3 regions of the Nocardiopsis alba genome follow, and region 3 is predicted to be linked to each of the others. Evidence: riboswitches for the same ligand, from Rfam matches in the RefSeq annotation. Region 3 holds a riboswitch; each other region holds the start of a gene.
What was found. A riboswitch is a leader RNA that binds a small molecule or an ion and turns the genes downstream of it on or off. The one in region 3 is predicted to bind cobalamin.
Positions count from the first base shown of each region.

Region 1: linked by a shared signal. The riboswitch ahead of metE (5-methyltetrahydropteroyltriglutamate--homocysteine S-methyltransferase) and the one ahead of TR33_RS23650 (ABC transporter substrate-binding protein) in region 3 are both predicted to bind cobalamin.
Region 2: linked by a shared signal. The riboswitch ahead of TR33_RS08335 (ribonucleoside-diphosphate reductase subunit alpha) and the one ahead of TR33_RS23650 (ABC transporter substrate-binding protein) in region 3 are both predicted to bind cobalamin.

Region 1 is NZ_BAZE01000001.1:503,005-507,493, forward strand. It holds gene TR33_RS02120 (hypothetical protein) at 1-175, shown strand, start outside; gene metE (5-methyltetrahydropteroyltriglutamate--homocysteine S-methyltransferase) at 298-2,583, opposite strand; cobalamin riboswitch at 2,723-2,937, opposite strand; gene TR33_RS02130 (polysaccharide deacetylase family protein) at 3,171-4,489, shown strand, end outside.
Region 2 is NZ_BAZE01000003.1:567,789-572,277, reverse strand. It holds gene TR33_RS08345 (NYN domain-containing protein) at 1-897, shown strand, start outside; gene TR33_RS08340 (hypothetical protein) at 924-1,496, shown strand; cobalamin riboswitch at 1,815-2,014, shown strand; gene TR33_RS08335 (ribonucleoside-diphosphate reductase subunit alpha) at 2,159-4,489, shown strand, end outside.
Region 3 is NZ_BAZE01000016.1:12,751-17,239, reverse strand. It holds gene TR33_RS23660 (FecCD family ABC transporter permease) at 1-17, opposite strand, end outside; gene TR33_RS23655 (FecCD family ABC transporter permease) at 14-1,111, opposite strand; gene TR33_RS23650 (ABC transporter substrate-binding protein) at 1,118-2,164, opposite strand; cobalamin riboswitch at 2,190-2,370, opposite strand; gene TR33_RS23645 (flavin reductase family protein) at 2,469-3,062, opposite strand; gene TR33_RS23640 (threonine ammonia-lyase) at 3,113-4,075, shown strand; gene TR33_RS23635 (sigma-70 family RNA polymerase sigma factor) at 4,134-4,489, opposite strand, start outside.

The DNA of each region.
Region 1 (4,489 bases), on a different contig from region 3:
CGGCGACCTCATCCCCGTGGCCGTCCTGATGGTGCGTACCGCGAACGTCAACATCGAGCTGACCTACCAGATCAACGGTCTGTCGGTCGATCCTGAGGACCTCTCCATGCCCGACAACGCCGAGGACATCATGACCTCCGCGGCGGCCGAGGCCCTCGCCATCGTCGGTTCCTGAAGACCCGACCGGACGTTCCCCCGCGGAACGACCACGAGAAGGGGCCGCGACCTCGTGTCGCGGCCCCTTCGCCGTACCCGGGTCCGTGCCGTCGTACCGACCGCCCGACGGCACGGACCGGATCAGGCCTCGGCCAGGTCGGCGCGCACCCTACGGGCCGCCTCGACCATGTTGCGCAGCGCCCGTTCGGCCTCGGCGTAGCCGCGCGTCTTCAACCCGCAGTCCGGGTTGACCCACAGGTTCGCGGGCTCCACGTGCGACACCGCCAGCCGCAACGACGCCTCGATCTCCTCCACCGAGGGCACCCTCGGGGAGTGGATGTCGTACACGCCGGGGCCGATTCCGCGCTTGTAGCCCCGCCGTCCCAGGGCCTCCACCAGCTCCATGCGCGAACGGGCCGCCTCGACGCTGGTGACGTCGGCGTCCAGCGCCTCGATCCCGCCCACGATCCGGTTGAACTCCGAGTAGCACATGTGGGTGTGGATCGTCGTGCTCGGAGCGACCCCGGAGGTGGCCAGTCGGAAGGAGGCCACCGCCCAGTCCAGATACTCCTCACGTCGCTCCTCACGCAACGGGAGCAGCTCCCGCAGGGCCGCCTCGTCCACCTGGATGTGGCGGATCCCCGCCCTCTCCAGATCGGCGACCTCGTCCCGCAGGGCCAGACCCACCTGACGGGCGGTCTCCGCGAGCGGCTGGTCGGTACGGACGAACGACCAGGCCAGCATGGTGACCGGGCCGGTCAGCATGCCCTTCACCGGCTTCTCGGTGAGCGACTGGGCGTAGGTGATCCATTCGACCGTCATCGGCTCGGGACGCGAGACGTCTCCGAACAGGATCGGGGGTCGGACGCAGCGCGTCCCGTAGGACTGCACCCAACCGTTCTCGGTGGTCGCGTAGCCCTCCAGCCGCTCGGCGAAGTACTGGACCATGTCGTTGCGCTCGGGCTCGCCGTGGACGAGGACGTCCAGGCCGATGTCCTCCTGGAGCGCGATGACACGGTCGATCTCCGCGCGGAGGATGCGGTGGTACTCCTCCGTCGACAGTTCGCCTCGACGGTGGGCGGCACGGGACCGGCGCAGCTCCGAGGTCTGCGGGAAGGAACCGATGGTGGTCGTGGCCAACGTGACCCGGTCGGGCCCTCCCCTGTCCTCGGGGCGCTCGTAGGCGTCCGGGCCCAGCGCGTCGAGGCGGGCCCGGACCCGGGCGTCGGTGAAGGCCGGGTTGCGCGGTGCGGAGGCCCCCGCGTCGACGGCCTCGCCCTCGGAGAGGATCCGACCGAGCAGGGCCACCTCTTCGGCCTTCTGCACGGCGAAGGCCAGGGCCTCACGCAGCTCCGGGGCCAGGGAGGTCTCCGCGTCCAGGTCGATGGGCACGTGCAGCAGCGAGCACGAGGTGCTCACCGAGAGCTCGTCCGTCAGGGCCAGAAGGGTGCCCAACCGGCCGATCGCCGAGGACAGGTCGGTACGCCAGACGTTACGACCGTCCACGACACCCGCGACCAGCCGCGTGGAGCCCAGACCGGAGACGGCCGCCAGATCCTCGAACCCCTCCCCGTCGGTGACCAGGTCGAGGCCGACCGCCTCCACCCGGGACTCCTTGAGCACCCGCAACGCCGCCGGACCGATCGAACCGAAGTAGGTGGACACCAGGAGGGAGGGACGTTCCTCCGCCTCCCCCAGCCGCCTGTAGGAACGCTCCAGGTACCCGACGGCGGCACGGCCCTCGTCCGTGGCCAGGATCGGCTCGTCGAGCTGGACCTCGGTGGCGCCCGCCGCCGCGAGATCGGCCAACAGCCGGACGTAGGCGTCCAGGAGCTGGTCGAGCAGCTCGATGGGCTCCCATCCCTCGGGGGCGTCGTCGGCGACCTTGGCCGAGAGCAGGAAGGTCAACGGCCCGAGCAGTACGGGACGGGTCCGAAAGCCCGCGTCCAGGGCCTCACGGAACTCCGCGACGGGTTTGTCGTCGACCAGGCGTGGCCGGGTGCTCGGCGAGAGCTCGGGGACCAGGTAGTGGTAGTTGGTGTCGAACCACTTGGTCATCTCCAGCGGCGGCGCCCCCTGGACGCCCCGGGCCAGGGCGAAGTAGCGACGGAGCCGCTCGTCCCGCTCCTCCGCCCGGGCCGGAGAGGGGAGACGGGAGGGCACGAGGTCGAACATGACCGCCGTGTCCAGTACGTGGTCGTAGTAGGAGAACGTGTTGGACGGGATGTCGTCCACACCCGCCTCGCGCAACCGGGCGTAGACGTCCCGGCGGAGGCCCGCGGCGACGTCGTCGAGCTCCCGGGCGGTCGTGGCGCCCTTCCAGTAGGACTCGGTGGCGCGTTTGAGTTCACGGCGGGGACCGATACGCGGGTAGCCGTGCACCGTGGAGCGCACGGACGGTCCGGAGGCCGTCGGAGTGGTGGACATGAAAGCTTCTCTCCCTCGTCGAAAGCCGGGCACCGATCCCGGAGAGGGGAGAGAACGCGAGGAGCACGGATGAGCCGAAGGACACACCCGTCTCGCGACCTCGGCCCTCCCTCGGGGCACGGGACCACCGGCGACACGGACGCGTCACCGGGCGGAGGCAGGTCTTCGGACTCGTGGGCACCTTCGACGAGACGTCGATCCGCCTACCGGCCGTCGCTTCCCGGGTCCGACCCGTCGGGTCGAAGCACCAGTGCCTTTGACGACTTTCGTTCCCACTCACCGCTGCGGGGCAGTCCCGGACTCACACCGGGTTCCCTCTTTCGACACACTCCGACGTCCGCGGAACGGACTCCGATTACTCGGTGGAGTGTGTACCTTCCACAGCTGGGAGTATAGGGAGATCCCCCTCCGCCCCTGTACCCGGCGTACCCCCTTCCTCCGAGCACGAGGGCGAACCCCTGCCCTGTGCACGGCATCACACCCGTTATCAGCGTTGCGTGGAAGAGGCATGCCCCCGCTCTCCCGCGGACGTTCGTCTGACGATGAACGTGGAGAACCCCCAGGTGAAGCAGCAAGACCGTCCGACCATGACCCCCGATCATCCCGTCCTCACGGTCGCGATCGCGTTGGTGGTGCTCGTGGGACTGCTGTCCATGGCGACCCGACCACCGGGCCCGAACGGCATGAGCCCGAGCACCGACGACGCCACGACGGTGTCGGCGGAGGAGGAGGACCTTCCCCCCGCCGAGGAGGTGGACGGGCTGACCGACGTCCGCGCGGACGCGCTCCCCGGCCTCGAGGAGACCTCCATCTCCTATGAGGGCGGCGGTGAGGTCACCGTCGCCTATCCGGTCATCCCCAACGCCGACCCGCTGTCCGACTTCCTGGACCGCACGCTCACCGAACGCGCCTCCGCGTTCGAGGCGGCCGAGCCCGGGGCCCGTTCGATGACCGGCGAGTGGCGACTGACGGCGGCACGCGACGGGATCGTGGGCGTACGCGTCACCACGACCGAGACCGACTCCGAGGAGACCCGCGAGGATCACAGCATCTACTGGTACGAGACCGGTGACGGTGTGGTCCGCGGCTCCAGCTCCCTCCTGGCCGGCCAGGCCGAACTGGAGGAGTTCAACGAGCTGGTACGCGAGGCCGTCTCCGACACCGCCGCGGTGACCTCCTCCCTGTACCCGATCGACGCCCTCTACGACTCGGTCGGTTTCTCCTCCGAAGGCGACCTGGTCGTGGAGTTCGACGACGGACAGATCGCCCCCGTCTCGGAGGGGCGTCTGCACGCCGTGATCGACCGTGACGAGGCCGAGGGGCTGCTGTCGGAGTTCGGTCTGCGTGCACGCGACGCCGCCACCACCGGCGTGGACGAGTTCACCGTGGAGACCGCTCCGGAGGCCGACAAGGACGGCTCCGTGGAGGCGGCGCCCGGGGTGATGTCCCCGCGCGACGACTCCGTCGACTGTTCCGACCCCGAGGTGCGCTGTGTCGCTCTGACCTACGACGACGGCCCCGGCGGGCGCACTCCCGAGCTGTTGGACATGCTCGCCGCCCACGACGCCAAGGCGACGTTCTTCGTCACAGGCCTCCCCGTCAGGGAGCACCCCTGGACGGTGCGTCGTGCCTACGCCGAGGGTCACGAGATCGCCAACCACACCCTGGACCACCCCGATCTGGCCACGATCGGCGCCGGCGCCGTGCGGTCCAACCTGGAGACCACCCAGGCCCTGGTCCAGCGCGAGACCGGCCACACGATGAACCTGATGCGGCCGCCCTACGGCTCCCGCAACGGCACGGTCGACCAGGTCACCGAGGAGCTCGGTCTGGCGCAGATCCTGTGGGGCGTGGACACCAACGACTGGAAGGACCGGAAGGCCGGCGTGGTCTCCGAGAGGGCCCT
Region 2 (4,489 bases), on a different contig from region 3:
GCCGGCTCCGGCGGAGAGAACAGGGCCTCCGGGGGCATCGACGCCAACGGCTTCCCCACCGGGGGACAACCGGTCAACGGCGCCGCCGCCTACCCGGGCTCCCCCGCGGGCCAGAACGGCCAGACCCCCTACCCGCCCCCGAGCACCGGCGCCCACCAGTCGATGCGCGGCGCCGAACCGAACGGCTACGGCCTTCCCTCGGCGCCCCCGAACGGCACGGCCCCCGGCCTCGGTACGGGCCCTGCCGGCTACGACAGCACCGGACCCCAGCCCGGGTTCGGTGGTGGCACCGGACCCCAACCGGCCTTCGGAGGTACCGGCCCCCAGGCCGCCTTCGACCCCGGAACGGGCCCGCAGGTCTCCTTCGCCACCGACGCCCCCCAGGGACCTCCGCCCCGCAGAACCCCACCCGCACCCGACCCCAGATACGGGGGCGGACCCGGCGAGGACCAGGGTTTCGGAGGTGGGTCGGACCCAAACCCTACCTATGGGACCAGTACGGAAGCTGACGCCGCACGCCGCGGTGGCGCCGACCCCCGTTTCGGGGAGCGGCGGCCTACTGGTCCCGAGTACGACGACCGATTCGGCCCCAGGGGACACCAGGAATCCGCCCCCAGTCCTGGATATGCCCAGCAGACGGGCCCCGCCCCGCATACCGTTGATGAAGCGGTGCATGTCGCGCACAGGGAAGGGAACGACTTCGCGGAGTCGATCGCACGCGAGGCTCCGGCCCTATGGGTGGAGGCGGTTCTGGCCAGACGGCCACGAATGCCCTCCGACCTGGAGGCCCGCCTGCTTCAGGGCTCCTCGCTCCCGATCGACCACCTGTTGCGCGACGAGGTCCGTGACGGACTGCGCCAAGGGTTCTGGCAGGCCCTGGAGCGTGCCAGGACCTGATCGGCGCGCGGGAGTGCGAGTAGGGGATGGGGGCGATGCGGTTGACCCACGTGACGACGGCAGAACTCGACCGGTTGGAATTCCACGCCGTCCGGTCGGGTGAGCACGGTCGGATCGCCGCCCAACTACTGGACCTGGCCAACCGGGTCGACGCGGGAAGCGAGGTCGGCCGCGCCGAACTGTTCGTGCGCGCGGGCGAACAGTGGGAGATCGCCCAAGAGTTCGAGCGTGCCTGCTCGGCCTACCAGCGGGCGATCGACGACGGCGGCGTCACCGTGATCGACCCGCACGCCCTGAGCGCGGGCGCCCTCCTGCAACTGGACGAACGCCGCCAGGCCGAATACCACCTGGAACGCCTGGAGTCGGGCGGTCCCGCCGGGCTGCCCACCCTCATCCACGTCGCCGAGGCGCTGTACGCGCACGACGACCTGGAGGGGGCCGAACGCTGGGCCACCGCGGGCGCGCGCTTCCACGCCGGATGCTCGCGGAGCCCCTACGTCGAGGACCTCTTCCTCGAACTGCTGAGAATCCGGTTCCGTATCCGATCCGACCTCGGCAGGCCCGAGGACGACCTGGACCTCATCCTCGACGAGGTGTGACCCCGGCCGATCCGCGGCCCGGAGCGTCGACGACCCCGGGCCCGCGACCGGAGGCGGCCGGCTTCGTGTGAGCTTTCCTTCCCCGCCCCGAGCGACGCGAGGGGGAGGAGGGGGCCTGCGGCGGGTTCTCGGGCGTGGTCCCGACCGCCCCGCACCCTGTGGGAGCATCGATCCCGCCGGGTGAGAGCGACCCCGGGCGGGGCCGTCTCGCCCCCTCATACCATGTTCGGCGGCGGGATCCGGCCACGGTCGATACGTCCGAAGAACCCGCGACACGCCATCATCTTGCGGTGTACCAACCCACCATCCCCTAGATGTAGTATCGCTCCCGCTGGTGGTTCACCGGCCCTCCGGGGCGGGTGAGGCAAGAGGGAACCCGGTGCGAATCCGGGACTGCCCCGCAGCGGTGAGTGGGAACGAAAGCCGTCATAGGCACTGGGAGCCGTTCAGGCCCTGGGAAGCGACGGTGGAGTAGGAAGCCCACGAGTCCGAAGACCTGCCACCCGCACGCACCTCAGGTGCGTACGACGACGGGGCTTCGAGGGAGAGCCGCCGCGACCCACCGGTGGACCGTACAGGTTCGACGTACACCTCCACTGCTGCGTGCCGCGTGCTCACTCGTGTGCCCCCGGGGACTCTTCTACCGAGGTTGGAGCCGCTTTATGACCCTTGACGTCGAGGCCGCGCCCGTATCCGTTCGGCCCACGCAGACCCACGAGGGTGGCCCTGGCACCGCCATCGACCGGATCGAACACGTGGTGGCCGAGGCCTGCGCCGGTCTCACCGGTGTTTCGGCGGAGAAGGTCCTCGACGAGGCGCGGCGCGGCTTCTACCCCGGCATCGCCGACTCCGAGGTCGAGCTCGCCCTGGTCATGGCCGCCCGCAGCTTCGTCGAGGTCGACCCGGACTACTCCTACGTGGCCGCGCGTCTGCTGCTCGACAAGCTCCGCACCGAGGCGCTGAGCTTCGTCTTCGACGCCCACGAGACCGCCGGGCAGACCGAGATGGGCGACCGCTACGCCGGCTACCTGGCGGCCTACGTGCGCCGGGGCGTCGAGCTCGGCCAGCTCGACCCCGCCCTGGCCGGGTTCGACCTGGACGTGCTGGGGCGGGCCCTGCACGCCGATCGCGACGAGCAGTTCACCTTCCTGGGCCTCCAGACCCTCTACGACCGCTACTTCCTGCACAGCGACGACGTCCGCTACGAGCTGCCGCAGGCCTTCTTCATGCGCGTCGCCATGGGCCTGGCCCTCAACGAGGACGACCGTGAGGCCCGCGCGATCGAGTTCTACGAGCTGCTGTCCTCGTTCGACTTCATGGCCTCCACGCCCACCCTGTTCAACGCGGGCACGGTCCGCGCGCAGCTCTCCTCCTGCTTCCTCACCACGATCGGTGACGACCTCCAGGAGATCTTCCACGGCATCGGCAACAACGCGATGCTGTCGAAGTACTCGGGCGGTCTGGGCAACGACTGGACCCCGGTCCGCGGCCTGGGCTCCCACATCAAGGGCACCAACGGCAAGAGCCAGGGCGTCGTCCCCTTCCTGAAGATCGCCAACGACACCGCCGTCGCGGTCAACCAGTGCTTCGCGCCCGACACACCCGTCTATACGGCGGACGGGAGCAAGGCCATCTCCGAGATCGAGGTCGGCGATCTGGTCCTGGGGCACAGCGGTGTCTACCGCGAGGTCACCGACGTCATGATGTACGACCAGGTCGATCCCATGGTGCGGGTGAAGATCAAGCATTCGATCGAGGACATCGAGGTCACCTCCGGACACCCCTTCTACGCGATCCAGGGTGTCCCGCTGGGTCAGTCGAACAGCCGGACCCTGGCCTGGCTCGAGGACGACAAGGTCCGTGCCGAGTGGGTCGACGCCGGCCGGTTGGAGAAGGGCGACTACGTCGCCCAGGTCGTTCCCCGGGAGATCGTTCCGGTCGAGGGGTTCACCGAGGATGACGCCCGTCTCTACGGGATCCTGCTCGGTGACGGCCACCTGTCGAAGGGCGGGCAGCAGTGGGGGGTCTCCGGCAACCCCGAACTCGACACCCACCTGGAGTTCGTCCGGCACTACCTGGAGAGCCGGGGCATCCACTACTGGGAGACGGGGCGCGACGAGACCTACCTCCAGATCCACTGGTCCTTCGGCCGGGGCGCGGTTCGTGACGAACGGACCGGTCGTATCACCGGCGCGGGCGAGCCGACCCTCCCCTTCACCTTCGAGGACGTCTACGACGCTCGAAAGGACAAGAGGATCTCCCGTCGGTTCTCCCACCTCCCGCACGCCCAGACCAGGGCTCTGCTCCAGGGGCTGCTCGAGACCGACGGCGGCGTCTCCCGCGGGGTGGAGATCTACTTCACCAGCACTTCGCGTCCTCTGGCTCTGGGAGTGCGCTACCAGCTGCTCCGCCTGGGGGTTCCGGCCGCCGGACAGTACCGAGAGCGTGAACAGTCGCACACCGGACGCCGCTCGGACGGCACCGAGATCCGGTTCGATGGAACCGCCAAGGCGTTCGACATCCGGGTTCCCGCGGTCGAGGGCATCGCCGAGCTGGTGGGCTGTCGTCCCCTGACCAAGCGGAACTGGATCGAACACAAGGGCATGGTGTTCACCCGTGTCCGTGAGGTCGGAGAGACGGAGATCGTCCCGACCGTCTTCGACCTCAAGGTGGAGACCGATGAGACGTACATGACCGCGGCCGGTCTGGTGCACAACGGCGGGAAGCGCAAGGGCGCGGTCTGTGCCTACCTGGAGACCTGGCACATCGACATCGAGGAGTTCCTCGACCTTCGCAAGAACACCGGCGACGAGCGCCGCCGCACCCACGACATGAACACCGCGAACTGGGTTCCGGACCTGTTCATGAAGCGTGTGGAGGAGCAGGGGAGCTGGACCCTGTTCTCCCCGGACGAGGTCCCCGACCTCCACGACAAGTACGGTCTGGAGTTCGTCGAGGCCTACGAGCGCTACGAGGCCGAGGCGCGGGCCGGG
Region 3 (4,489 bases):
AGGAGTGATCCGTTCACAGGCCCGCCACCCTTCGTCGACGCACCAGAACGATGAAGAAGGGGGCGCCGATGAGCGCGGTGACGATGCCGACCTGGAGCTCCTCCGGGCGGGCCACCACCCGACCGACCATGTCCGCGGTCAGCAGCAGGATCGGCGCCAGCACCGCCGACCAGGGCAGGACCCACCGGTGGTCGGGGCCCACGAGCAGACGCGCGATGTGCGGCACCGCGATCCCCACGAACCCGATCGGTCCGGCCACCGCCGTCGCCGTCCCGGCGAGGAGCACCACGGCCAGGGCGCTCACCGCGCGCACCGCCCACACCCGGGTGCCCAGGGAACGGGCCAGGTCGTCGCCGAGCGCCACCGCGTTCAGGGCGCGGGTCGAACCGAAGGCCAGGAGCATCCCCAGGAGCAGGAACGGAGCGGCCTGCCCCAGGACGGCGCCCATGCCCTCCGAACCGGAGAGCGAGCCCACCACCCAGAAGCGGTACTCCTCCAGGCTCGCCCGGTCGCTCAGCACCAGGGCCGAGGTGACCGAGCCCAGGAGCGCCGAGAGCGCCGCCCCGGCGAGGGTCAGCTTGATCGGGTCGGCCCCGCCGGAGCCCAGGGAACCCACCAGGTGGACCATGACGGCGGCCAGGGCGGCGCCGCCGAAGGCGAAGAGGACGTACACCGGCAGGGCGGAGATCCCGAGCACCCCGATGGCGACGACCGTGGCCAGGGAGGCGCCCGAGTTGATGCCGAGGATGCCCGGGTCGCCCAGAGGGTTGCGGGTGATCCCCTGGACCAGTACCCCGGACACGCCCAGGGCGGCGCCCACGGCCACCCCGGCGAGGGCGCGCGGCACCCGGAGATGCAGCACGACCAGGTCGGTGTCGCTGCCGGTGAAGTTCCAGTAGGCGGAGTACACCTCGGTCGGCGACAGGTACCGGTAACCGACCAGCACCGACGCCAGCAGGGTCACGGCGAGCGCCCCCACGGCCACCACCAGCCCGACGGCCCGGGCCCGGGGACTCCGGAGCAGGCCGGGGCCGCCGGGGTCGCTCCGGGGGCCCCGGAGCGGGAGGACCCGGGTGGGGGAGGGGGACGCGTCGGCCGTACGTTCGGCCACCGGGCCCTACCCGAACAGGTCGGGGTGGATGATCTCCGCGATCGTCGCCACGGCGGGCGCGCTGCGCACCCCGGCGGAACGGTCGGCGAAGGTGAACTCCCACACCTGGTCCTCGGTGACCGCGGTCAGGTTGGCCAGGGCCGGGTTGTCCATGATCCGCTCGATGTCGGGGGCGGAGTCGGCGGCGGTCATCTCGGCGTCGCAGCACACGTCGATCAGGATGTGGTCCGGATCGCGTTCGATGACGTCCTCGACGGAGACCTGGTGGTTACGGCGTCCGTCGAGGTCGGCGAAGGCGTTGACCCCTCCCGCCAGGTCGATGAGCTCGGTGGAGAAGTCGGGGCCGCCCGCCACGTGGAACCCCTGGTCGCCGGGGCGGCCGATCATCACCGTGGGGCGCTCGTCCTCGTCGACCCGACCCTCCAGGGTCTCGGTGACCCCGTCGACGGTGGCCCGCATCTCCGCGATGACCTCGTCGGCGCGCTCGCTCACGTCGAACAGCGTCCCCAGGTCCCGCAGGTCGGCGTAGACGTTGTCCATGGTCACGTCGGCCGGGTCGATGCTCTCGTCGCTGCGCCCGTCCTCGCTGGGACACAGGGGCGAGAAGATCCAGCTCTCCACGCCCAGTTCGCGCAGGGAGGCCCGGGTGCCCAGACTCTCGTCGGTGAACACGTCGGTGAAGCCGGACAGCACGAAGTCGGGTCTGGCGTCGAGCAGCTCCTCACGGCTGGGCAGGTTCGGGTAGTACTTCTGCTCGGCCTGGGCCTCGACGTAGTCGTCCAGGACCACGGCGTCCAGGAAGGCCGTGCCCACCAGACGGTCGCCGATACCGAGCGCGTGCGCCATCTCGATGGCGGGTTGGTAGGCGGCGAAGACCCGCTCCGGCGGAGCGTCGGCGGGGACGTCGACGTCGCAGTTGCGGAGGGTCTCCCCGGCGGCCTCCTCGGCGTCGGGGGAGATCGCCCCGCCGCAGGCGGTGAGGGCGGCCACCAGAACGAGGGCGAGACCGGAACGGACACGGCGGCGGAGAGCCCGCGCGTCACTGGGCTTCATCGAACAAACCATCCTTCGTGGTTTGATGACGCGGACGGTCGCAGCCGGTCTCCTGGCTCCCGGAGTCGGACTCTCGTCCAGCGCTCTCCGCCCTTCCCGGGCCGTGTTCGGCCCAGTGGCGTATGGGAGGCGCCCTCCGGTCACAGTGGCGAGGACCGCGCCGGAATCTCACCGGCTTCCCGTGCACTACGACGTCGACGACATGAACTTGTGTCGATATTCAGCGAACACCGTAGTACATGCCGTTCGCCCCACTCCCTCCGGATCCGTCGCGAAGGAGGGGGCGTTCGATGTCCTCGGTCCCTCAGGGCGTGTAGGGGATGCGGTCGATCCGACGCACCTCGCCCAGGGTGGACCATTCGTTGCGTCCCAATCGGGCCAGCGGCCGGAGCAGTTCGACGTCGGGATGGTCGCCGTCGAGGTACCCCTTGTCCACGGCGGCCCGCACGATACGGCCGAACACCACGGTGGAGTCGCCCAGGGTCAGGGTCGAGTGCAGCGCGCACTCCAGGGCCACGGGGGAGGAGGCCACCCGGGGAGGCCGGACCTCGACGCTCGGTTCGCGGGCGATGTCCAGCGCGTCGAACTCGCTCACGTCCGCCGGGTAACGGGTGCCGGTGGCGTTCACCCGGTCCTGGAGGGGTTCGGGGGCGAGGTTGACCACGAACTCGCGGGTCGCCTCGACGTTGGTCAGAGAGTCCTTGCGGCCCACCGAGGTGAACTGCACGATCGGCGGTTCGATACAGGAGATCGTGAAGAAGGAGTGCGGAGCCAGGTTGTCCACACCCTCCTCGGAGGTGGTGGAGACCCACGCGATCGGGCGCGGGACCACCACGGACGTCAGCAGTTTGTAGAATTCCCGGCCGGGGAGGTCGGCGGGTGTCCATTCGGTACGCATCGGGTCCGATTATCCCGTGTGCCGAGGGCCGCCATGGGCATACTCGCCGGATGGAACCGGTCACAGCACAGGATGTACACGACGCCGCCACCAGGATCCAAGGGCACGTGGTGCGCACCCCCCTGACGGTCGGCCCCGACACCGACCGCCCCTTCCTGGTCAAACCCGAGAGTCTGCAACCGACCGGGGCGTTCAAACTGCGCGGCGCCACCAACGCGTTGGCCCTGCTCGACGGGGATCGACGTGAACGCGGGGTCGTCACCCACTCTTCGGGCAATCATGGGCTGGCGCTCACCCTGGCGGCGGTACGCGAGGGGGTGGCCTGCACCGTGGTGGTCCCGGAGGGGGCGCCCGAGACCAAGGTGTACCGGATCCGTGCCCTGGGCGCCCGCGTGGTCGTGGTGCCTCCGGCGGAGCGGGAATCGGCGGTGGAGGACCTGGTCGCGAAGGATGGGGCGACCTTCGTCTCGCCCTTCGACGACCGTCGGGTGATCGCCGGGCAGGGGACCGTGGGATTGGAGATCCTGGAACAGTCCCCCGACGTCACCACGATCGTGGTCCCGGTCGGCGGTGGCGGGCTGGCCTCGGGGGTCGTCACGGCCGCGTGGACGGTGCATCCGCGCCGGGTCCGTGTCGTGGGGGTGGAACCGGAGCTGGCCGCCGACGCGGCCGAGAGCCTGCGGGAGGGGCGCCGGATCCCCTGGGAGCCCGAACGCACCTACCGGACCATGGCCGACGGCGTGCGCGTGTGCCTGTCCGACCTGACCTTCGCCCATCTGCGGGACCGGCTGGACGCGATCGTCACCGTGACCGAGGAGGAGATCGCCGAGGGGGTGCGGGCCCTGGCGCACGGATCCCGGCTGGTGGCCGAACCCAGCGGCGCGCTGTCGACGGCCGCCCTGCTGTCGGGGAAGGTCGAGACGATACCGGGACGGCCCGAGGCGACGGTCGCGGTGCTCTCCGGCGGCAACATCGACCCGGACCTGTTCGTCCGCCTGGTGGAACCGGACTGACCCGGAGCCCGGTCAACGGTCGTGCCGGTGGGGGCGGGTCCCCCCACCGGCACGGGCGCTAGTCGGGTCGGCGGCCCACGCCCAGCCTCGCGCGAAGTGTGCGCAGGGCGCCCGCGAGCAGGCGGGAGACCTGCATCTGGGAGCAGCCGATCTCCTCGGCGATCTGCGCCTGGGTCCACTCGTCGAAGTACCGACGTTTGAGGATCAGCCGCTCCCGGTGGGGCAGGCTCCGCAGCGCCGGACGGACGGCGGCGCGGTCCACGACCAGGTCGAGTTCGGGATCCTCCACCCCGAGGTACCGATCGAACGCGGTGGTCGGCCCCTCCTCCCTGGGGTCGGAGGCGTTCAACGAGACGGTGTTGTAGGCCTCCGACACCAGCCTGGCCTCTTCCAACTCCCGCTCGGTCAGCCCCA